Regions from separate parts of the Janthinobacterium goodfellowi genome, predicted to be linked through region 2. Evidence: predicted binding sites of a transcription regulator. Region 2 holds the regulator's gene; each other region holds the start of a gene.

Region 1 (8,135 bases), on a different contig from region 2:
TGCGCATACGTCACTTGCGCCTGCACTTGCGGACTCGACTTTGAGGAATAGGTCGAGCCTGCAACGATGGGCGTATCGGAAACGGGGCTGACCAGCGCCACGTCGGCACCAAAGCCGCCCGACTTCGGCGTGCTGTACATGATCTGGCCATAGTTGCCCAGATAGGTATAGCCGGCGCCGATATGGCCCAGGGTCACCCGGCCCCGTTGCGTGGCCTGCACCGGTGCGCCCGAGCCCAGCAAGGTCATGTCGGACAGGATCGCGTTCGCGCCGAAGATGCCATAGTCGCGGCCCAGCTTGAAGGTGCCCATTTCCGCATTGCCAAACGTAAAGAAGGCCTGGCGCACATCGACCACGCTGTTCTGGCTGATGGCGCTGTCGGTGGCCGTCGAGTTGTAGATGCCGATCAAGGCTTTCACGTCGTACTCGCCCAGCCGCGAGCTTGCCGAGGTGATCAAGCCGTTCGGCAGCAAGCCGTTGCCGATGGTGGTGCGGTCCTTTTCTCCGCCGCAACCGAGCGCCTGGCCACCCAGCGCCAGCCCGCCCACCGCATCGCCGGAACACGATACTTGCGTGTAATAGGCGTTGACGATGCCGCCCACCGACACGGTCCAGTCGCCCGCCTTGATGTCGACGGCTTGCGCCTGCCCCATCGCTGCGATTGTCATGACACCCACGCTCCCCAGCTTGCTCAATGTGTTCATTGCGTCTCCTCTTTCTTCTCTGTTTTTAGTGTGCACACCAGTGATTGATGTACCTCAAGCTTTCGCAATAAGCGTGCCCAGAACGGCTCAGAGGGAGAAAGAGAAATGACGTGTTTGACGTGTGCAGCAGCGGATCAATCGCCCCGCACGGTGTTCCTTTTTTGACCGCCAGCACGCTGATCGCGCAACTGCGTAAACAAAAAACTGACGGCCTGGGCCGTCAGCAAAAAGAAAACGCCCGGCGGACAGGGAGACACCCATCCGAGTGCCCGGGCGTTTCACCCCGTTACTTCGATGCCAGTTTGAAGACCCACACGGACCCGCCCTGTTCCAGGAAGTTGACCTTCTTCGCCACTTCGCCGCCCCACAGCGGCACGGCGCCGCCCCAGCCGGAAACGACGGCCACGTATTGCGTGTCGCCATCCTGCCAGGTGACGGGCGGCGCCACGACGCCGGAGCCCGTCTGGAATTTCCACAGCTCCTTGCCCGTCTTCGCGTCGACGGCTTTCAGGAAGCCTTCCGGCGTGCCGTAGAACACCAGGTTGCCGGCCGTACTCATCACGCCGCCCCACAGCGGCGCGTTGTTCTTGATTTCCCAGACGATCTTGCCCGTCTTCGGATCGACGGCGCGCATGGCGCCGATGTAGTCGTCAAACAAAGGCTTGATGGTGAAACCGGCGCCGAGGAAGGCGCCGCCCTTCTTGTAGCTGATCGGCTCGTTCCAGATGTCCATGCCCCATTCATTTGCGGGAACGTAGAACAGCTTGGTCTGCGGCGAGTACGCCATCGGCATCTGGTTTTTTGCCCCGAGGAAAGCGGGGGCGGCAAACACGGTCGTGCCCTTCTTGCCTTCCTCTCCCTTGGTCGGGTCGCCAGGGCGGCCGGCGGGAATGAAGTTCGGCCGGCCCGTCTTCAGGTCGATGCTGCTGGCCCAGGTGATTTTCTTGACGAACGGAAAGGCATTCTGCAGCTTGCCCGTATTGGCGTCGATGACGTAGAAGAAACCGTTGCGGTCGGCCTTGCCACCGTAGCGCTTGCCATCCATGTCGAAGGTGACGAACTCGTTGGCGCCATCGAAATCCCAGGCATCGTTCGGCGTATTCTGGTACGCCCACTTGATCTGCCCCGTTTTCACGTCCAGCGCCACGGTGGACGACGAGTACAGATTGTCGCCGGGACGCAAATGGCTGTTCCACGGCGCCGGGTTACCGGTGCCGAAATACGCGAGCTTGGTTTGCGGATCGTAGGTGCCGCCCATCCAGGTCGAGGCGCCGCCCGTTTTCCACAGGTCGCCCGGCCAGGTCTTGTTCACGGTGCCGGATACGCCGTTATCGATGGCCTTGCCATCCTTGTCGTAGCGGTGGCCCATATGGCCTTCCACCGTCGGACGGCTCCACACGAGGTCGCCCGTCATCGGGTTGCGCGCCTCGACCCGGCCCACGATACCGAATTCGCCGCCCGACACGCCCGTCAGCAGCAAGCCTTCGGCGATCAGCGGCGCCGCCGTCATCGAGTAACCGGCCGCATAGTCGTCGACTTTCTCCTTCCAGACGATCTTGCCCGTGTTCTGGTCCAGCGCCACCAGGTAGGCGTCGAGCGTGCCGAAGATCACCAGGTTGCCGTACAGGGCGGCACCGCGGTTGACCACGTCGCAGCAGGGCATGATGCCGTCCGGCAAGCGATGCTCATATTTCCACAGTTTGGCGCCCGTTTTCAAGTCGACGGCAAAGATGCGCGAATACGATGCCGTGACGAACATCTTGCCGTTATGAATCAAGGGCTGCGATTCCTGGCCCCGCTGTTTTTCGCCGCCGAACGAGAACGACCAGGCCGGCACCAGCTTGGCCACGGTCTTGTCATTGATCTGCGTCAACGGCGAATAGCGCTGACCCTGCGTGCCCATGCCGAACGACAGCACGCTGGATGGATTTTTTGCCGTGCTGTCGAGCATGGCGGTGGTGACATTACCCACGTCGGCCGCCTGGGCCAGCGATGCCAAACCCAAACCGATGAGTATCCCCATGATTTTTTTCTGCACAATCATCTCCCTCTGTTTTATTAGTATGTGTGTAACTCTCAGGTACTTTTTCTGTCGTGCTCATGCGGCTGGGCATGCAACAGCGCACACTCTTCATCGGTGAACAGGCGCGAACGCGTCAAAAAGCGCTTGCCCGTGCCGTTGTCGAGTGAAAACATGCCGCCATTGCCATCGACCACATCGATAATCAACTGGGTATGCTCCCAGTACTCGAATTGCTCGAGTCCCATGTAGAACGGTGTGCCATTCAAATTGCCGAGATAAATGTCGGTATCGCTGACATCGAACTCGCCCAGCGCGTAGCACATGGGCGCACTGCCGTCGCAGCAGCCACCGGATTGGAAAAACATCAGCGGGCCGTGACGCTGGCGCAACTTGTCCATCATTTCCAGCGCCGCATCGGTGGCGACCACCCTGGCAATTGCTGCACTCATGGCATCCCTTTCTGCGCGCCGCGCCTGGACTACGGGCGCGGCGCCTGTTGCCGGTTTAGAAGAAGCCCAGCGCTTTCGGGCTATAGCTCACCAGCAAGTTCTTCGTTTGCTGGTAGTGGTCGAGCATCATCTTGTGGTTTTCGCGGCCGATACCCGATTGCTTGTAGCCGCCGAACGCGGCGTGGGCTGGATACAGGTGGTAGCAATTGGTCCACACGCGACCCGCCTGGATGGCGCGGCCCATGCGGAAGGCGCGCGAACCGTCGCGCGTCCACAGGCCGGCGCCCAGGCCATACAAGGTATCGTTGGCGATCGCCAGCGCGTCGGCCTCATCCTTGAAGGTGGTCACGGACACGACCGGTCCGAAAATTTCTTCCTGGAAGATGCGCATCTTGTTGTTGCCCTTGAACACGGTCGGACGCACGTAATAGCCGCCTTCCAAGTCGCCCGCCTGCGTGTGGCGCTCGCCGCCGGCTAGCACTTGCGCGCCTTCCTGGCGGCCGATGTCGAGGTAGGACAGAATTTTTTCCAGCTGTTCCTGCGACGCCTGCGCGCCGATCATGGTGGAAGCATCGAGCGGATTGCCCTGCTTGATGGCGGCCACGCGTTTCAGGGCCCGTTCGATGAATTTCTCGTAGATCGATTCCTGGATCAGCACGCGCGATGGGCAGGTGCATACCTCGCCTTGATTCAGCGCAAACATCGCAAAGCCTTCCAGGCATTTGTCGAAATACTCGTCGTCCGCATCCATCACGTCTTCAAAGAAGATGTTCGGCGACTTGCCGCCCAGCTCCAGGGTGACGGGAATCAGGTTTTGCGCGGCGTAACCCATGATCAGGCGGCCCGTGCCCGTTTCGCCCGTAAAGGCGATCTTGGCGATGCGCTTGCTCGACGCCAGCGGCTTGCCCGCTTCCAGGCCGAAACCGTTGATGATGTTCAACACGCCCGGCGGCAGCAAGTCGCCGATCAGCTCGATCAATACCATGATGGACGCCGGCGTCTGCTCGGCCGGTTTCAGGACGACGCAATTGCCGGCGGCCAGGGCTGGCGCCAGTTTCCACACGGCCATCAGTATCGGGAAATTCCACGGGATGATCTGGCCCACGACGCCCAGCGGCTCATGGTAGTGGTAGGCATAGGTTTCCGCGTCGATTTGCGCAACGGAACCTTCCTGCGCGCGGATGCAGCCGGCAAAATAACGGAAATGGTCGATGGCCAGGGGAATGTCCGCATTCATCGTTTCGCGGATCGGCTTGCCGTTATCGATGGTTTCCGCCGTGGCGATCAGGCTCAGGTTCTGTTCGATGCGGTCGGCGATGCGGTTCAGGATATTGGCCCGCTCGGCAGGCGACGTCTTGCCCCAGGCCTCCTTGGCGGCATGCGCGGCGTCCAGCGCCAGCTCAACGTCTTCCGTCGTGGAACGGGCGATTTCGCAAAACGGCAAGCCGGTGATCGGCGTGATGTTAGGAAAGTATTCACCTTTTACCGGGGCAACGAATTTGCCGCCGATGTAATTGTCATAGCGTTGTTTGAAGGGATTGGCTACGCCCAGTTTGCTGATGTCTGCGAGATTCATGTCGTCCTCTATCGGGTTAATTAGAATGGAATTACTTAATTAAAATCAAACGTCCTGGTACAGATGGGGTGAGTACACGGAGTCTTCCGCAAATGCCGTGCCAGCTCGCCATCCCCCTACCCAACTTAGCGGGTTTTACCTCTGTTGCAAGGGCCTGGTGGCGATATCGGCGGGTTCAATTGCTGCCGTAGCACGCCATCGCCGCTGCACAATGGAACAGGTGTACCAGACTGGAACACCTGTTCCTGTACCGCTACCGAATCACCACACCCCATGGCAATTCACCGACGGCAATATCGGCCACCTTGCGCGCGCTGGCCGTATCGATGACGGAAACGCTGTTCGAGCGGCCATTGGCCACGTACAGCTTGGCGCCATCGGGGGTGATAGCCATGTTCCACGGGCGCTTGCCGACGGGAATGGTCGCCGTGACCTGGTTGCTGGCCGTATCGATCACCATTACCGTGCCGTCGATGCCGTTCGAGACATATACATGCTTGCCGCCGGGATGGACCACGATGCCATTGGCATTCTTGCCTGCTGGAATGGTGGCAATCGCCTTGCGCGCGGCCATGTCAATGACATAGACGGCATTGACCAGTTCGCACGCCACGTAGGCGCGGCCCGAGTCGGGACTGAAACCGATACCGCGCGGACGCAGTCCCACGGCGACGGACGCCACCTGACGGCGTTGCGCCACGTCGATGACGTCGACTTGCTCGGCCTCTTCCGCGCTGACCAGCAGCCAGCGCCCATCGGGGCTGAAGACGGCATGTTCCGGGTTGCGTCCCTGCACCTTGATATCGGCGAGCAAGGCGCCCGTCTGGCCATCGAGCAAGGCCACGCTATTGTTTTCCTCGACGGCCACGGCCACGTAATGACCGTCCAGGGAAGCGCTGACGCCTTCGGGCGACTTGCCCAGCGCCACCGTGCGCACGGGCGTGCCGGTCACGTTATCGATCAGCAGCAAGGCGCTGCTGGCCGCGTCCGTGACAAACAACTGTCGTCCGGCGGGATCGGCGGCAATGCCGCGCGGACGCTTGCCTGCCGCGATCCGGCGCACCACCTGGTCGGTCGCCGTGTCGATCACGCTCACGGTGCCCGATTTTTCATTGGGGACATAGGCAAACGGAGCGGCCTGGAGGGCAGTACTGGCAAGCGCGGGCAGCAGCCAGCACACCTGGCGCAAGCGCGAGAAGAAGTTGGGCATAATCACCTTTTCAATGAAAAACACAGGAAAAGCGCGCGGTAGCGGCGCCTCTGATAATTGCTGCATGCAAACGCCGTGCCACTGACACGCGTATAATTTCCGCCCACCAATGGAGACATGGCAGGCATATTGCTTGATACAACTATGCAGACCTGCGCCGCGCACGCGCTCAAGCAGGCTTTTATTCACATTGGAGAATCCGCATGCAGCATCGTTTCCGCCTGAACACCATCGCCAGCCTGTTTGTCGCCGGCAGCGCCACCCTCGCCCCCCACGTCTTTGCCGCCGAGCCCGCTGACTTGGCCGCCGGGCAACTCATGGATACGGTGGTCATCAGCGGCAGCCGCATCGCCCACCCGAGCCAGGAAGTGCCGGCCTCGATCGATGTCATCGACAGCGCCCGCATCCAGGACGGCCAAATCCGCGTCAATGCCTCGGAAGCGCTGGCCGCCGTGCCGGGCCTGGTCGTGCAAAACCGCCAGAATTACGCGCAAGACTTGCAAATCTCGTCGCGCGGCTTTGGCGCCCGCTCGGCCTTCGGCGTGCGCGGCGTCAAGCTGATCAGCGATGGCATTCCCGCCAGCATGCCCAATGGGCAAGGCCAGGCCGCCACCTTCAATCTCGATACGGCCGAGCGCATCGAAGTGCTGCGCGGGCCGTTTTCCGCCATCTACGGCAACCATTCGGGCGGCGTGATCCAGCTGTTTTCCAAGGAGGGGCAAAATCCCCCGTCCGTCGAACTGAACGTGACGGGCGGCAGCTACGGCACCAGCAAGGTGGACTTGTCGGCGCAAGGCCAGGCTGGCGGCATCGGCTACGTGCTCGACGGCTCCCGCTTCCGCACGGACGGTTTCCGCGACCACAGCGCCGCCACGCGCGAACAGGCGTTCGGCAAGATCACCGTCAAGCCGAATGCGGACAGCAAGCTGACCATCGTCGCCAACAGCCTGCACCAGGGCAACACGCAAGATCCGCTGGGCGCCACCTGGGCCACTTTCGCCCGCGACCCGCGCGCCGGCGAAATCGACGCCACCGATACGCAAAACCCGAAGCGCACCCTGGCCGAGCGCTACAACACGCGCAAGAGCATCGACCACCAGCAAATCGGCGCCACCTACGAGCAGTCGTTTGGCGAAGACCGCCTGCACGTGACGGCCTACGGCGGCAACCGCGACGTGATCCAGTACCAGGCATTCACCAAGGGTTTCCAGGCACCGGCCAGCCATTCGGGCGGCGTGGTCGACTTCCAGCGTGAGTTCTACGGCATCGACACCAACTGGCTGCACGTGAACCAGCTGGCGGGCGGCAAGCTGAGCACCACCATCGGCATCGATTACGGCCGCTCCAGCGATGACCGCACCGGCTATGAAAATTACATCGGCAACACGTTTGGCGTGAAGGGCAAGCTGCGCCGTGACGAGCAGGATGTCGTTTCCAGCCTCGATCCGTATATCCAGACGGAATGGCAAAGCGGGCCATGGCTGCTCAGCGCAGGTGTGCGCTACAGCAAGATGAAAGTGTCGGTCAACGACCATTTCCTCGGCAATGGCGATGACAGCGGCAGCCTGGAATACAGCCACACGACACCGGTGCTGGGCCTGCTGTATAAACTGACGCCCAACGTCAACGTGTACGCCAGTGCCGCGCGCGGTTTCGAAGCACCCACCTTGAACGAACTGTTTTACTCGGGCACGGGCGGCGGCTTCAATTACCAGCTGAAACCGGCCACCAGCACCAACCTGGAGGCGGGTATCAAGGCCAGGATCGCCAACAACACGCACGTGAACGCGGCCGTCTTCCAGATCAAGACCAACGACGAACTGGTGGTCGACAGTTCCAGCGGCGGGCGCACCAGCTACCGCAATGCAGGTAAAACCTTGCGCCAGGGCATGGAAGTGTCGCTGGACTCCAGCTTGCCGTATGGTTTCACGACAAAAGTGGCGCTGACCAGCCTGCACGCAGTGTATGACCAGGCTTTTGGCAACGTGCGCGAAGGCAGCCGCTTGCCAGGCGTGCCCAGCGCCAACCTGTTCGCGGAACTGGCCTGGAAAGATACGCTCGACCGTTTTGGCGCAGCGCTGGAAAGCGTGGCCAGCAACCAGGTCTACGCGGAAGACAGCAACAGCGAAAAGCCGGCGCCCGGCTACACGGTCTTCAATGCGCGCTTCAATGC
Region 2 (8,135 bases):
CCGCGCAGGGACGCATAGCGCTCCTCGCGCGCCGCCTGTACCCGGTGCACCACGCGGCGCAGGGGCACGCCCATCATGATCAGCGCATGCGAAGCGAGCATCAGGCTGCCTTCCATCAATTCCGGCACCACCTCGGCCGCGCCCGCCTTCTTCAGCTGGTCGAGATCGGTATCGTCGTGGCTGCGCACGATGACGGGCAAGGTCGGCGCCATTTCCTTGAGCAAATGCAATAACTTCAGTGCCGACGGGGTATTCGCATAGGTGATCACCACGGCGCTGGCCCGGTAGATACCGGCCGCCACCAGGCTTTCGCGCCGGCCCGCGTCGCCATACGAGACGTGGGCGCCGGCCAGCTGCGCTTCCTGCACCCGTTCCGGGTCCAGGTCCAGCGCGTGGTATTCGATCTTTTCCTCCGCCAGCAGGGTGGCCAGGCTTTGCCCGCTGCGCCCGAAGCCGGCGATCAGCACGTGTTTCTGCGAAGCCATCGTGCGCGTGGCGATCTTGGTCAGCGCCAAAGATTGCATCATCCAGTCGTTGGCCGCCAGTTTCATGACGATGGCGTCGGACTTGGCGATGAGGAAGGGCGCCACCAGCATCGACAGCACCATCGAGGCCAGCACCACCTGCACGACGAACGGGTCCATCAGCTTGATGCCGCCCGCCAGATTCAGCAGCACGAAGCCGAATTCGCCCGCCTGCGCCAGTCCCAGCCCCGTGCGCAAGGCCACGCCGTTGCTGGACCCGAACAGCCGGGCCAGGCCCGCGATCAGGGCGAATTTCAGCAGCACGGGGCCGCACAGCAGCAGCAGGACCAGCCACCAGTTATCGAGCACCACGCGGATATTGAGCAGCATGCCGACGGTGATGAAGAACAGGCCCAGCAGCACGTCGCGGAAGGGTTTGATATCCTCTTCCACCTGATGCTTGAATTCCGTCTCAGAAATGAGCATGCCGGCAACAAACGCGCCCAGGGCCAGCGACAGCCCGGCCCGCTCCGTGATCCAGGCCGCGCCCAGCGTGATCAGCAGCAGGTTGAGCATGAACAATTCCTGCGAGCGGCGCTTGGCGACGATGGTCAGCCAGCCGCGCACCATCTTCTGGCCTATGAACAAGAGCAAGATCAGCACGGCCAGGGCCTTGCCGCCGGCCCAGGCCAGGGTTTCGGCCAGGTTGTCCGAATCGCGCGTGAGGGCGGGAATGAGGATCAGCAGGGGCACCACGGCCAGGTCCTGGAACAGCAGAATGCCGATGATCTTGCGGCCGTGTTCGCTTTCCAGTTCCAGCCGCTCCGTGAGCATTTTCGAGACGATGGCCGTCGATGACATGGCCAGCGCGCCGCCCAGGGCGAACGCGGCTTGCCAGCTCAGGTGGATATAGGCGGACAGGTAGCGCCCGACGAACCAGCCGAAGACCACGGTGGCGACGATGGTGGTGGCCACCTGCGCCATGCCAAGGCCGAAGACGATGCGCCGCATGGCGAGGAACTTGGGCAGAGAAAATTCGAGCCCGATGGAAAACATCAGGAAGACGACGCCGAACTCGGCCAGGGTGTGGCTGGCTTCGTTTTCCGCCGCCAGCCCCAGCGCATGGGGGCCGATGACGATGCCGACGGCCAGGTAACCCAGCATGGGCGGCAAATGCAACATTCTGAAAGCGACCACGCCCAGCACGGCGCTGCCGAGTAACATCAGGGTCAGTTCAAGCGAGGAAAACATGGGTTGCCCGGTGCGGTCAATGGAAATCGTTGTTTGTTGTGACTGGCAAGTTTTTTGCTTTCCTAATTCGTTTATACTTTGGGCATGAGTGTAACCCATGAAAAAACAATGCTGAAAGCTTTTGATCGAATTGACATGCAAGCGACGACCGAGCGCGCCGTCGCGCTGGCCCGCACCACCTTGCAGATCGAGTCCGACGCCATCGTTGCGCTGCACGCGCGCCTGGCCACGGACGACAGCGTGGGCCGCGCCGTAGCGCTGTTGCTGCAGTGTAAGGGGCGTGTCGTCGTCTCCGGCATCGGCAAGTCGGGCCACATCGCGCGCAAGATCGCCGCCACCCTCGCTTCCACCGGCACGCCGGCCCTGTTCGTGCATCCGGCCGAAGCGGCCCATGGCGACCTGGGCATGGTCACCTCGGACGATGCTTTCATTGCCATCTCGTATTCGGGCGAATCGTCCGAACTGATGGCCATCATGCCCGTCGTCAAGCGCATGGGCGGCGTGCTCATTTCCATGACGGGCAAGCCGAACTCCAGCCTGGCCCAGCTGGCCGACGTGCATCTGGATATTTCTGTTGAGAAAGAAGCCTGTCCGCTGAATCTGGCGCCGACGGCTAGCACCACCGTCACCCTGGCCCTGGGCGACGCGATCGCCGTGGCCTTGCTCGACTTGCGCGGCTTCAAGGAAGAAGATTTCGCCCGCTCGCACCCAGGCGGCGCCCTGGGCCGCCGCCTGCTCACGCACGTGCATGACGTCATGCGCAGCGGCGAACGGGTGCCGAAGGTGCCCGTGGAAGCCTCGCTGCTGCAGGCGCTGGAAGAAATGACGAAGAAGGGCATGGGCATGACGGCCGTCGTCGATGCGGACAACCGCCCCGTGGGCGTGTTTACGGATGGCGATTTGCGCCGCATGTTCGAGCGCGTGCAGGATTTCACGCAAGTGGCGATCCGCGACGTCATGCATGCGCAGCCGCGCAGCATCGCGCCCGAACGCCTGGCCGTCGATGCCGTGGCCGTGATGGAACAGTTCCGCATCAACCAGATGCTGGTCGTCGATGCCGACGGCAAGCTGGTGGGCGCGCTGCATATCCATGATCTGACGCAAGCGAAGGTGATCTGATGGAGAGCGTAGCGGACAACCTGGCGCGCGCGGCCAAGGTCAAACTGATGATCTTTGACGTCGACGGCGTGCTCACCGACGGCAGCCTGCATTTCGGCCCGGACGGCGAAATGATGAAAACGTTTAATGTGTATGATGGCCTGGGCATCAAGCTGCTGCAGGAATCGGGCGTGCAGACGGCCATCATCAGCGCGCGCCGCTCGGCCATCACGGCGCGCCGCGCGCAAGACCTGGGCATTACCCATGTGCACCAGGGCGGTCACGACAAGCTGACGCCGTTTCGCGAACTGCTGGCGCTGACGGGCTTGACGGAAGAACAGTGCGGCTACATCGGCGACGACGTCATCGATGCGCCCATCCTGCGCCGCGTGGGCTTTGCCGTCAGCGTGCCGGGCGGGCGTCCGGAAGCGCTGGGCCTGGCGCACCATGTGACGCAGGCCGGCGGCGGCCGCGGCGCGGTGCGCGAGATCTGCGAATTCCTGCTGCGCGCCCAGGACAACTATGCGCGCGTCATGGCGCCGTTCCTGGAGTGAGGCGCGCCTTGCCGCCAGTGACATTTGAAAGAGTGAAGCCCTATGCGTAAGCCAGGAGGCGCCCATCGCTGGCGCATGATTTTTACCGTGCTGGGCGCGGTCGTCGTCGCACTGGGCAGCTTCTGGCTGCTCGAAGTGATGAACAAGAATGCCCAGGACATTACCGCCAGCAAGCATCTGGATGAGCCCGACTATTTCATCACCAATTTCAGCCTGGTGCGCATGGACTTGACGGGTAAGCCCAGCTATATCGTGTCGGGCACCAAGCTCACGCATTATCCGCTCGACGATTCGTCCGATATCGACCAGCCCTTCGTGCGCAAGCTCACGCCGGGCATGCCGCCGCTGAACATGAATGCGGAACTGGCGCATATCGACCAGGACAACACCCGGCTGCAACTGCACCGCAAGGTCGTCATCGACCGCGTGGCCAGTCCGAAGGCGCAGAACCTGACGGTGAAGACGGAAGCGCTGACGGTGTTCCCGGACGAGGAAAGAATGGAAACGGACGTGCCTGTCGATATCCTGACGGGCGCCTCGCGCATCAATGGCATCGGCATGAAGGCCAATAACGCCACCGGCGTGGTGGAAGTGCAGAATGCGCTGCGCATGGTCCTCCCGCCGAAACCGCGTCCGGCCGCGGCGGCAAAATGACAGAATGAAACAAGGAAACCATACTATGAAGAACATCTTGCTGTTGAGCGTATTTTCTCTGGCCATCATGGGCGTGGCGCATGCCGAGAAGGCCGATTCCGAGAAGGAAGCCGTCATCACGGCGCGCAGCGGCCACGTCGATGACGTCAAGCAGATTCGTACCCTGACGGGCGATGTCGTGCTGGTGAAAGGCACCCTGACCATGAAGGCGGGCCGGGCCCTGATCACGGAAGACCCGCAAGGCTACCAGTTCATTACTTTCTGGGCCGATCCCGGCAAGCTGGCCACCTTCCGCCAGAAGCGCGATGGCGCGGGCGACCTGTGGGTCGAAGGCGAAGCGGAGCGCGTGGAATACGACAACAAGACGGAAGTGGTGAAACTGTTTACCAGGGCCAAGCTGACGCGCCTGGAAGGCACGAAAGTGACCGACGTGGCCAATGGCGCCTTCATCTCGTATGACAGCCGCAAGGAAGTGTTTGCGATGGAAAATTCCAACAGCGGCACCAGCACCCCCGACGGCGGCAGCGTGCGCATGGTGATCCAGCCGAAGACCAAGGCGCCCGCGGCGGAGAAAGCGCCGGCCACGCCTGCGCCAGGAACGAAATAATGGACAATACTCGTTGCGGCAGCACCCTGATCGTTCGCGGGCTGCAGAAAACCTATGGCAAGCGGCAAGTCGTGCATGATGTCTCGCTGCAAGTCGAATGCGGCGAAGTGGTGGGACTGCTGGGCCCGAACGGCGCCGGCAAGACCACCTCGTTCTACATGATCGTCGGCCTGGTGCCGTCGGACGGCGGCAGCATCGACATCAGCGGCGTGGATATTTCCAGCCTGCCCATCCACCGCCGCGCGCAGATGGGCCTGTCCTATCTGCCGCAGGAAGCGTCCGTGTTCCGCAAGCTGACGGTGGAAGACAATATCCGCGCCGTGCTGGAAATCCAGACCGTCGAAGGCCGCCCGCTGAAGAAGGCCGAGATCGAGGAACGCCTGGACAAACTGCTGGCCGACCTGCAGATCGAAAAGCTGCGCGAGAACCAGGCCCTGTCCCTGTCTGGCGGCGAGCGCCGCCGCGTGGAAATCGCCCGCGCGCTGGCCACCGATCCCCGTTTCGTGCTGCTCGACGAGCCGTTCGCCGGCGTCGATCCGATCGCCGTGATCGAGATCCAGCGCATCGTGCGTTTCTTGAAGGAGCGCAATATCGGCGTGCTGATCACCGATCATAATGTGCGCGAGACGCTGGGTATTTGCGACCGTGCCTACATCATCAACCAGGGCTCGGTGCTGGCGTCGGGACGCCCCGACGACATCATCGCGAACGAGTCGGTACGCCGGGTCTATCTGGGCGAACACTTCCGCATGTGAGCCAATGAAACAATCATTGCAGCTGCGCACTTCGCAGCATCTGGCACTGACGCCGCAGTTGCAGCAATCGATACGCCTGTTGCAATTGTCGACCCTGGAACTGCACCAGGAACTCGAGCAGTTGCTGACGGACAACCCTCTGCTCGAGCGCCTCGACGACCCGCTCGACCGTTCGCTGCGCCTGCTGTCCGACGGCGCCCTGAGTTCCACGGCCGCGCCGGCCGAAGCGCCGCCCCAGCCGCCAGGCCAGGAGGCGCCCGCGGCGCCGGCCGAAGCGGAAACGTTTGACGGCGAGGCGGGCGAAGGCCCGGCCGCCGCGGATGGCGGCGACAGCGACTGGAGCGAGGCGAGCCGGGGCAAGGCGCCCGACGACGAAGATTCCCGTCCGCAATTGGAGGCCCATCACTGCACCCTGCGCGAACACCTGATGGAGCAGATGCGCGTGACGGTGCTCGAGTTGCGCGACCGCGCGCTGGTCGAGCTGATCATCGACGCGCTCGACGACAATGGCTACCTGGAAGAGTCGCTCGACGACATCCTGGCGCGCCTGCCGGAAGAGCTGGAAATCGACGCCGACGAGATGCGCACGGCCTTGTCGCTGCTGCAAAGTTTCGATCCGCCCGGCGTGGGTGCGCGCAACGCGTCCGAATGCCTGGCGCTGCAGATCAAGCGCTTGCCGCACGTCGCCATGGTGACGCGGCGCATGGCCCTCGTCATCGTGGAAAAGCACCTGGCCTGGTTTGCCCAGCGCGATTTCAACAAGCTGAAAAAAGCCCTCGATTGCGACGATGAAGACTTGCGCGAGGCGCAGACGGTGATTCGCCAGTGCAATCCGCACCCGGGCGCCGTGTTCGCCTCGGACGTGTCCGATTACGTGGTGCCCGACGTCGTCGTCAAGCGCGCGCGCAATGGCTGGCAAGTCACCCTGAACAACGACGTCATGCCGCGCCTGCGCGTCAACGCCATGTACGCCAACTTGCTCAAGCAGGGCAAGGGCGAGGGCGCCATGGGCGCACAGTTGCAGGAAGCCAAGTGGCTGATCAAGAATATGCGCCAGCGCTTCGACACGATCCTGCGCGTGGCGCAGGCGATAGTAGAAAGACAAAAGAACTTTTTCTCGCATGGAGCCGTTGCCATGCGCCCCCTTGTGCTCCGTGAAATAGCTGATACACTGGGTTTACACGAGAGTACTATCTCGCGGGTAACAACTCAAAAGTACATGCTGACCCCGCACGGCATGTTCGAGTTGAAATATTTCTTTGGTAGCCACGTCGCCACCGAAGCGGGGGGCGAAGCGTCATCGACGGCGATACGGGCATTGATCGTGCAACTGACAGGAGCAGAAGACCCTAAAAATCCTTTATCCGACAGTAAGATTGCGGACATGCTGGGGGAACAAGGCATGGTGATTGCGCGACGTACTGTTGCCAAATACCGGGAAGCGTTGAAAATTCCGCCAGTGAGCCTGCGTAAGTGTTTGTAAGTTTTTTTCGGTTCCTCTGCGGGCCGGATAGGATGGACCGCACGAACCCGATCATCTTTAGGAGTGTGTATGAATCTCACCATCAGCGGACATCATCTCGAAGTGACACCAGCCATCCGTGAATACGTACAAACGAAGCTGGAGCGCGTGAAACGTCATTTCGATCAAGTCATCGATATCGCCGTGATTCTGACCGTGGATAACCTCAAAGAGAAAGAAAAACGTCAAAAGGCCGAAGTCAACCTGCGTCTGAGTGGCAAAACCGTCTATGTGGAAAGCCTGGCGCAAGACCTGTATGCCGCGATCGATGCCCTGATCGACAAGCTCGATAGGCAAGTGATGAAATACAAAACCAAAGTGCAAGGGCACGGTAAAGAGGCGATCAAACATCTGCCAGACAACTCGGAAGAAGAATTCGCCGCCGCCTAAGAACACCCAAAAACCTACTGCGCGTCGCGATTTGCGGCCTCCGATGCTCACTGTGCATATGCACAGCTCCGCTTCTCAGCCACAACTCACATCCGCTCGCTACGGTTTTTCCACGTGTTCTACGGCCTGCGACTTTCAACCGGTTGTGATCAACTAAGGGCGCACATTGCGCCCTTTTTTGCGCCCGTAGCTGTCGAACGCAATGTTCCCCGCGCAGGCGCTAAAATGTTGGCACTTTCACTTCTTTCCTGCCTGCCATGAGCGACTTCGTCCAGACCTCCATCCGCCACCGCACGGGCCACATCGTGCTCGACCGTCCGAAAGCATTGAATTCCCTGTCCCTGGAGATGGTGCGGGCCCTGAGCGCGGCCTTGCTGGCCTGGCGCGACGACCCTCAGGTGGATGCCGTCGTGATCCGCTCCAGCAGCGAAAAAGCCCTGTGCGCGGGCGGCGACATCCGTTTCTTTTACGATGCGGGCCTGGCCACGCCCCAGGGCGGCAGCGCCCTGCTGGAAGATTTCTTTACGGAAGAATACGCTTTAAATCATTTGATCCATTTTTATCCGAAACCGTATATCGCCGTCATGGATGGCGTGGTGATGGGCGGCGGCATGGGCGTGGCGCAAGCGGGGCCCGGCAACCGCCTGCGCATCGTCACGGGCCGCACGCGCATGGCCATGCCGGAAGTCAATATCGGCCTGTTCCCCGACGTGGGCGGCAGTTACTTTTTGTCCCGCCTGGCCGGCCAGCTGGGCCTGTACCTGGGCTTGACGGGCTTGACGATCAATGCGGCCGACGCCCTGTACACGGGCCTGGCCGATGTGTATCTGCCCGAGGCGC
Region 3 (8,135 bases), on a different contig from region 2:
CGTAAACGACTTTTTCAGGCCGCCGCCGAAGGCGCCGAACATCATGCGGTAGTGCACGGGCTGCGGCGTGGGGATCGACGCGTTCGGGTCGCCCATCTGCGCGGCCGCGATCATGCCGCCCTTTAAGATCATCGATGGCTTGACGCCAAAAAACGCGGGCTTCCACAGCACGATGTCGGCGATCTTGCCCGCTTCGAGCGATCCCACCACGTGCGAAATCCCGTGCGTGATGGCCGGGTTGATCGTGTACTTGGCGATGTAGCGCTTGGCGCGGAAATTGTCGCTGCGCGCCGTGTCGGGCGCCAGCGCGCCCCGCTGCACCTTCATCTTGTGCGCCGTCTGCCAGGTGCGCATGATCACCTCGCCCACCCTGCCCATCGCTTGCGAGTCGGACGACATCATCGAGATGGCGCCCATGTCGTGCAAGATATCTTCGGCGGCGATGGTTTCGCGGCGGATGCGCGACTCGGCAAAGGCCACGTCTTCGGCAATCGCCGGGTCCAGGTGGTGGCACACCATCAGCATGTCCAGGTGCTCGTCGAGCGTGTTGACGGTGAACGGGCGCGTCGGATTCGTCGACGAGGGCAGCACGTTGGCCTGCCCCACGGCGGCGATGATGTCGGGCGCATGGCCGCCGCCCGCCCCTTCCGTGTGAAACGTGTGGATGGTGCGGTCCTTGAAGGCGGCCAGGGTGTGTTCGAGAAATCCCCCCTCGTTGAGGGTATCGCTGTGCAGCGCCACCTGGATATCCATGCGGTCCGCGACGGACAGGCAATTGTCGATGGCGGCCGGCGTGCTGCCCCAGTCCTCGTGCAGTTTCAGGCCGATGGCGCCCGCGCGCACCTGCTCTTCCAGCGGCAGCGGCAAGCTGACGTTACCTTTGCCCATGAAGCCCAGGTTCATCGGGAAGGCATCGGCGGCCGCCAGCATGGCGTGCAAATGCCACGGCCCCGGCGTGCACGTGGTGGCGGCCGTGCCCACGGCCGGCCCCGTGCCGCCGCCCAGCATGGTGGTCACGCCGCTCATCAGCGCTTCCTCGATCTGCTGCGGGCAGATGAAGTGGATGTGCGTGTCGACGCCGCCGGCCGTGACGATCATGCCCTCGCCGGCGATGATTTCCGTCGCGCCGCCGATGGGGAGCGTGACGCCCGGCTGGATGTCCGGGTTGCCCGCCTTGCCGATGCCGAAGATCAGGCCGTTTTTCAGGCCGATGTCGGCCTTCACGATGCCCCAGTGGTCGAGGATGACGGCGTTCGTGATGACGGTATCCATCACCTCGGCCGCGCAGCGCTGCGACTGGCCCATGCCGTCGCGGATGACTTTACCGCCGCCGAATTTCACTTCTTCGCCGTAGATCGCATAGTCATGCTCGATTTCGATGAACAGTTCCGTGTCGGCCAGGCGGATGCGGTCGCCCTTGGTGGGGCCAAACATCTCGGCGTACGCGCTGCGGGGAATGCTGGCCATCTCAATCCTTTCCCGGTGGAGTGTCTTGCAGTTCGCCCATCACTTCGCCATTGAAACCATAGACCTTGCGCTCGCCCGCCAGCGCCACCAGTTCCACCGTGCGCTGCTGGCCCGGTTCGAAGCGCACGGCGGTGCCGGCCGTGATGTTCAGGCGCATGCCGTAGGCGCGCCAGCGCTCGAAGGCCAGCGCCGGATTGACTTCAAAAAAGTGAAAGTGCGAACCGACCTGGATGGGCCGGTCGCCGCGGTTGGCCACCACCACAGTGGCCGTGGCGCGCCCGGCATTCAAGCTGATTTCGCCTTCTTCCAATTGGTATTCGCCTGGGGTCATGAGGGGCTCCTGTCAATGTCGCTTGTAGGGTTACGGTATCGGGTGGTGCACGGTCACCAGCTTGCTGCCGTCGGGGAAGGTCGCCTCCACCTGGATGTCGGGGATCATCTCGGCGATGCCGTCCATGACGTCGGCGCGCGAGAGTATCTTGGTGCCGTCCGACATCAGCTGCGCCACCGACTTGCCGTCGCGCGCGCCTTCCATGATGCCGGCGCTGATCAGGGCCACCGCTTCCGGATAATTCAATTTCAAGCCGCGCGCCAGGCGCCGTTCGGCCAGCAGCGCGGCCGTAAAAATAAGCAGCTTGTCTTTCTCGCGGGGAGTCAGGTCCATGGTTTTCCTTGCGTTTCTTTCCTGATTAAGTGTTCCAGATACGGGGCACGACGGCGTCGCGCCCCAGCATGGCGGGACGCAGCAGCTGCCAGGCGGCCAGCATGACGCGGCGCGCCGCCTCGCTGTCGCCGCACAGCAGGCGCACCACCACCAGCGATTTCATCTGCGTGGCGCCAAACGCGGCGCCGGCCGGCACGGCGATATCGCGCACGGCGGCCAGCACGGCGGGAGCAACTTGCGTGCCGACGGCGATCAGGGTGGCGCACACCGTGTGCCCGCCCAATCCCAGCGGGCTGGCCATCAGCGCGCCGCCGGCGGCCAGCACGCCCTGCTCCCACCACAGCAGCTTGCCGCCGCGGCGGATCCGCACCTGCTGGCTGATGCTGCCCGTGTTGAAAATTTCGCCCGCGGCGCTGCGGCCCAGGCAGACGATGTCGCAGCCGATGTAGCCGGCGTCCGGCGCCAGTTCCACTTCATGGCGCAAGCGCACGCAGGCCTGGTCGAAGAAAATGCTTTCCTGCGGCAGCCACTCGATGGCCGCGCCGCTGCCCGCGCGCAGCACGATGTGCTGGCCCGAGACATGGCCATTCGCGCGGTACCACTTGGCGGCGCCCGGCGACGTGAGCAAGGCGTGCGCGCCGTCGCCCGCCGTGGCGTCGACGGCCAGCTGGTCGCCGCCCACCACGCCGCCGGGCGGATGGATGATGATGGCGTGGCAGACGGCATCGCCTTCCGGATACAGGGGCTTTTGCACGCGCAAGGGGCCGCTGTGCGTGCGCTCGACGAGGCGGCTGACGCCATCGTGCAGCGCGAAGCCCAGGCGCAGCTGCGCCTGCCAGGCGCCGTGGGCGCTGGCTGGTGTAGGCATGACTGGATGGCTGCTGTCTGGCATGCGGGGCAATCGCGTAAATAAGCGATTACCTAAGCAGGATATGTGCCAGCGTCAGGGGAAAGAAAAGTGAACATTGCGCACCGCGCTGCAGCGGACGCACCGCCATGGTGCAGCGGCCGCACCGCGGCGCTTATGCCTGGGCCACGGCCAGGGTGCGCCGTTCGCGCAGCAAGGCCGTGAATGGTGCGGCGGCCAGGGGGCGGCTGAAATAATAGCCCTGCATTTCATCGCAGCCGTGCTCCGTCAGGAAGTCGACCTGCTCGCGCGTTTCCACGCCTTCGGCGATGACGCGCATGTCGAGGTTGTGCGCCAGCGAGATGACGGAGCGGGCGATGGCCGCGTCGCTGCTGCTGGTGGTGACGTCGTCGACAAAGGATTTGTCGATCTTCAGCACGTCGATGGGGAAGCGCTTCAGGTAGCCGAGGCTGGAATAGCCGGTGCCGAAGTCGTCGAGCGAAATGCCCACGCCGATGTCCTTCAGGCGCGTGAGGGCCGCCACGGCCTTGTCCGGGTCGCCCATCACCGTGCTTTCCGTGATTTCGATGCCGAGGCAGGCGGGCGCGATGCCGTACTTGCGCAAGGCCGCCTCGACGAACGGCACCGTGCGGTCCTGCGCGAACTGCTTGCCGGACAGGTTGACGGCCACCTTGATGCTGCCCAGGCCCGCGTCGTGCCACACGCGGATCTGCGCGCAGACGCTTTCGAGCACCCATTCGCCGATGGCCGTGATCAAGCCGTATTCCTCGGCCAGCGCGATGAACAGGCCGGGCGGCACCTTGCCCAGCACAGGGTTATTCCACCGCAATAACGCTTCCGCGCCCAGCATGGCGCCCGTGCGCAAGCACATCTGCGGCTGGTAATGCACTTCGAATTCGTCGCGGCCGATGGCGCCGCGCAGCTGCTGCTGCATGGCCAGGCGGGCACGGATATCGCTGCCCATGCGCTCCGTGAAGAAGGCGTAATGGTCGCGCCCCATTTCCTTGGCGCGCACCAGCGCCGTGTCGGCGTGGCGCAGCACGTCGTCGAGGCTGTCGCCGTCGGCCGGGCACATGGCGATGCCGATGCTGGTCGTCAGCGCCAGGCGCTCGCCATCGACGCTGAGTTCTTCGCGCAAGCCGGCCAGGATGGTTTGCGCCAGCCCCAGGGTGCGCCCCAGCAGGGCATCGTCCTGCAGCAGGATCTGGAATTCGTCGCCGCCCTGGCGCACCACGGTATCGCCCTCGCGCACGCAGCCGGACAGGAAGCGCGCCACCACCTGCAGCGCCTTGTCGCCCACGGCCTGGCCGTGCGAATCGTTGATGTTCTTGAAGCGGTCCAGGTCCAGGCACATCAGCACCACCTGCTGGCTGTCGCGCAAGGCGTTCGCGCGCGCCTGTTCGAAGCGCTCGCGCAGCAGCACGCGGTTCGGCAAGCCCGTCAGCGCGTCGTGGTAGGAGAGGAAATCGATCAGATGCTGCTCGGCCTTGCGCTCGCTGATGTCGAGGAAGACGCCGATGTAGTTGACGACGGCGCCGTCCGGGCCGTGCACGGTGGAGGCGCTGAGCAGGCAGGGATAGGTGTCGCCGCTCTTGCGCCGCGTCTGCACCTCGCCCGACCAGCAGCCGCTGCTGCGCAAGCCCTGGCGCAGGGCCAGCAGCACCGCTTCGCCCGTGTATTCGGCATGCAGGCGCATGATGTCCGTGCCCACCACTTCCTGTGCCGCATAGCCGGTGATGCGGGTAAAGGCGGGATTGGCCGTGACGATGACGCCGGCAGGATCGGTGATCAGGATGGCGTCCTGGGTCGCTTCGAAGACCTGGCCCGACAGGCGCAGCAATTCTTCATTGGCACGGCGGATCTGCACTTCGCGCGCCAGGGTGCTGGCCACCTGTTCCAGTTCGGCCGTGCGTTCGGCCACGCGCCGTTCCAGGTTGGCGCGCTCCTGCGCCAGCTGCAGCTGCGCCCGCGCCAGGCGCACGTGGGCATCGGTGCGGGCCAGGATTTCCTCGGCCTGGAAGGGCTTGGCGATGAAATCGACGGCGCCCAGCGCAAAGCCGCGCACCTTGTCGTCCGTATCGTACTGGGCCGACAGGAAGATCACCGGCACCTGGCACAGGGACGGTATCTCCTTCAGGCGGCGGCACACTTCAAAGCCGTCGAGGCCCGGCATGCGCACGTCGAGCAGGATCAGCTCCGGCGGGCGCGCCTGAGCCGTCCACAGGGCCAGTTCGCCGTTCGGCGCCTGGCGCACCGCATAGCCGGCGCCGCCCAGCAAATCGCTCAACAGCTTCAGCGAAGCCGGCGTATCTTCAACGATCAGTACTTCGCCCTTCGAATTCACTTCCGAAAAATCGCGGTGCATGTAGCAGTTCTCTCAGCTTTGGATGAGGCGCGGCGATCCGTTGCCGCGCTGGACAAGACATTTCTTTGCGATGAACTACGTACCATCATCATAATCTTTATTGCAATTTAGCACCATCCATCGACCCTGCTTAGTCCGTCTTTTCAGCGAAACCGATGTTGTCAGCCCACACTTTTACGTGTGCGCCAGCGCCCCCTCATTCTCCAGCAAGCCGCACAGCTGGCGGTACTGATGCTGGTCCAGCATGGCCTGCAGCGGCGCCAGCAACGGCGCCGCCGACGCAGGCAGGGCCGCCAGCAGCTGCGCTACCCTGGCCAGGTTCAATTCGCGCAGCGCCACCAGCAAGGCGGCGCGGTCTTCCCCGGCCAGCAGCAGCAAATCTTGCGCCCGCAGTGCCGGCAACGCCTCGGGCGCGGGCGCCACGGGCAGCGGCATGGCCGCCTGCACGGGCGCCTCGGCCGCCTGCGCGGGTATGCTGAAACGGAAGGTGGCGCCCTGCCCCGGCGTGGACTCCAGCGTCAGTTCGCCGTTCATCAGCTGCACGAATTCGCGCGAGATGGCCAGGCCCAGGCCCGTGCCATCCTTCGGTCCCGCGCTGTCGGCCTGCACGAAGGGCTCGAAGATGCGCTGCTGGTCCTCCGGGGCGATGCCGATGCCCGTGTCGCTGACGGCGAACGACAGCATCCATTGATCGCCATCGCGCCGCTCGCCGCGCACGCGCAGGGTGACCTCGCCGCCGCCGGCGAACTTGACGGCGTTCGACATCAGGTTCAGCAACACCTGGCGCAGGCGCGTCGCGTCGAGCAGCACGGCCGCCGGCAGGTCCGCGCAATCGAGACGCAGGGCCAGTCCCTGCTGCTCGGCGCGCATGCCCAGCATGTCCATCACTTCCTGCAGCAGGGGCGCCAGCGCCACCACGGCGGTCTGCGCCTGCAGGCGCCCCGCCTCGCCCTTCGACAGTTCGAGGATTTCATTGATCAGGGTGAGCAAATGATTGCCCGAGCGGTGAATGATGGCCAGGTTGCGCTTTTCATCGTCCTGCATGTTGGGCGAGGCGGCCATCAGGCGCGAAAAGCCGATCACGGAATTCAAGGGCGTGCGCAATTCATGGCTCATGTTGGCCAGGAAGGTGCTCTTGGCGCGGTTCGCCGCCTGCGCCTGGCTGACGGCCACCGACAGGGCGCTCGTGCGCTCGGCCACCAGTTCTTCCAGGTGATGGCGGTGGCGCAGCAGTTCCAGTTCGGCCTCGCGGTGCGCCGTGATGTCGTAGTTCGAGCCCACCAGGCGCATGGGCCGGCCCTGGCCGTCGCGGAAGATCACGGCGTCGGCCTTGATGTAGCGGATGGCGCCATCGGGCCACAGGATGCGGTACTCGTGCGTGAACGCCTGGCCGGCGCCCAGCGCGGCGCGCAGGGCCGCCTTGACGGCCGGCACGTCGTCCGGCATCAGCGCTCCGCGCCAGATCGCCTCGGGCGCCACGCCGCTGCCAGGATCGGCCTTGAACTGCGCATACATCTGCTCATCCCACTGCAAGGCATCGCTGCTGACGTTCCAGTCCCAGATGCCGATGCTGGCCGCGCCGGTGGCCATCTGCACGCGCTCTTCGCTGCGCTGCAGGGCGCGGTAGCGGCTGTCGAGCAGCGCCACCATGTCGCGGATGGAACGGTACAAGGTGCGCAGCTCGCCCAGGAACCACGCTTCCGGCGGCGTGCCGGACGCTTCGCCCTGCCCCGCCTGGATGCCGGCCGCATACTGGCCGATCGCCTTCAGGGGCTTGAGCATCAGCCACCACATGAGCAGCCAGATGCTGGCCACGAGGATCACGTCGAGCGCCACGATCATGGCGCCGATGCCCAGCGCGCGCTGGCGCAGCTGCGCGTGCAGCAGGGCCGGCGTCGCATACACGGCGACGCTGCCGATGACCTGCCCGCCCATCGTCACGGGGCGCCGCTGCACCAGCCAGCCGGGTTCCGCGGACAGCGAGGAAAAGCTGCCGATGGCGCCGGACGCAGTGCGGCGCAGCACCAGCGCTTCCTTGCCGATGCCCGGCGTGAGGGAACTGGCCACCAGATCGCGCTTGCCCAGCATGCTGCGCATGATGGCCTGCATCTGTTTTTCATCGAGATTCCACAATGGCAGTTCGATGGCCACGGCCAGCTGGTCCGCGCTGACGGACAGGCTGCGCTGCAGCTGCTGCCAGCGCTGTTCGCGTTCGGACTGGTAAAACAGCACGGCAAACACCAGCAGCAGCGCGGTGACGACAAAGGTCAGCGCCACGCTGACGGCCAGCACGATCGACACGCCGCCCAGGCGCGCGCCCCTGGATGCGTGCAAAGTCATGCGTCCTCGCCCTGCGGCTCGCTGGCCGGCTGCGCCAGCAGGGCGCACAGCGGCTGGTACTGGTGCTGCTCCAGCATGGCGGCGATGTGCGCCGTCAGTTGCGGCAGGCTGGTCGCCACGCCGGCCAGCACGATGGCGCTGCGCCGCAAATCGAGCGCTTGCACGGATTCGAGCAGCGCCTGCCGCTCGGCCCCGCCCAGCTGGCCCAGCGCCTGTTGCAGATCGAAGGCGGCGGCCGGCACGCGCGGCGGCGGGGCGGCAGTGCGCTGGAAGCGCAGGCCCAGCTGCTGCTCCAGCATGGCGAACAGGTGTTCCTGCTCGATCGGTTTGCGCAGGAAGCCGTCGGCGCCGGCCGCCAGCGCCTCCTGCTTTTCTTCCTCGAAGGCGGAGGCGGTCATGATCACCAGGCGCGGCTGCACCAGCGCCGGCTG

Evidence for each region. Region 2 encodes sigma-54, which starts transcription at its own class of promoters, with help from an activator protein. Its sites were predicted from a motif close to TGGCANGNAANCTGCTTT; they were not measured.
Region 1: a site for sigma-54 is predicted at 4,838-4,855, ahead of adh (aldehyde dehydrogenase). Genes of this name have one in related genera too.
Region 3: a site for sigma-54 is predicted at 3,054-3,071, ahead of ACQ4WQ_RS05770 (urease accessory protein UreD). Genes of this name have one in related genera too.

Annotation. Positions count from the first base shown of each region.
Region 1 is NZ_JBNYXN010000012.1:5,960-14,094, forward strand. Features, by position in the region: gene ACQ4WQ_RS28115 (porin) at 1-704, opposite strand, end outside; gene ACQ4WQ_RS28120 (PQQ-dependent methanol/ethanol family dehydrogenase) at 991-2,727, opposite strand; gene ACQ4WQ_RS28125 (DUF779 domain-containing protein) at 2,781-3,176, opposite strand; gene adh (aldehyde dehydrogenase) at 3,232-4,752, opposite strand; gene ACQ4WQ_RS28135 (beta-propeller fold lactonase family protein) at 5,006-5,962, opposite strand; gene ACQ4WQ_RS28140 (TonB-dependent receptor family protein) at 6,166-8,135, shown strand, end outside.
Region 2 is NZ_JBNYXN010000003.1:194,782-202,916, reverse strand. Features, by position in the region: gene ACQ4WQ_RS13310 (cation:proton antiporter domain-containing protein) at 1-1,715, opposite strand, end outside; gene ACQ4WQ_RS13305 (KpsF/GutQ family sugar-phosphate isomerase) at 1,800-2,834, shown strand; gene ACQ4WQ_RS13300 (KdsC family phosphatase) at 2,834-3,367, shown strand; gene lptC (LPS export ABC transporter periplasmic protein LptC) at 3,410-4,021, shown strand; gene lptA (lipopolysaccharide transport periplasmic protein LptA) at 4,047-4,628, shown strand; gene lptB (LPS export ABC transporter ATP-binding protein) at 4,628-5,383, shown strand; gene ACQ4WQ_RS13280 (RNA polymerase factor sigma-54) at 5,388-6,866, shown strand; gene hpf (ribosome hibernation-promoting factor, HPF/YfiA family) at 6,936-7,295, shown strand; gene ACQ4WQ_RS13270 (enoyl-CoA hydratase/isomerase family protein) at 7,553-8,135, shown strand, end outside.
Region 3 is NZ_JBNYXN010000001.1:1,269,125-1,277,259, reverse strand. Features, by position in the region: gene ureC (urease subunit alpha) at 1-1,467, opposite strand, end outside; gene ACQ4WQ_RS05780 (urease subunit beta) at 1,469-1,798, opposite strand; gene ACQ4WQ_RS05775 (urease subunit gamma) at 1,829-2,131, opposite strand; gene ACQ4WQ_RS05770 (urease accessory protein UreD) at 2,157-2,999, opposite strand; gene ACQ4WQ_RS05765 (two-component system response regulator) at 3,154-5,364, opposite strand; gene ACQ4WQ_RS05760 (sensor histidine kinase) at 5,539-7,704, opposite strand; gene ACQ4WQ_RS05755 (ATP-binding protein) at 7,701-8,135, opposite strand, start outside.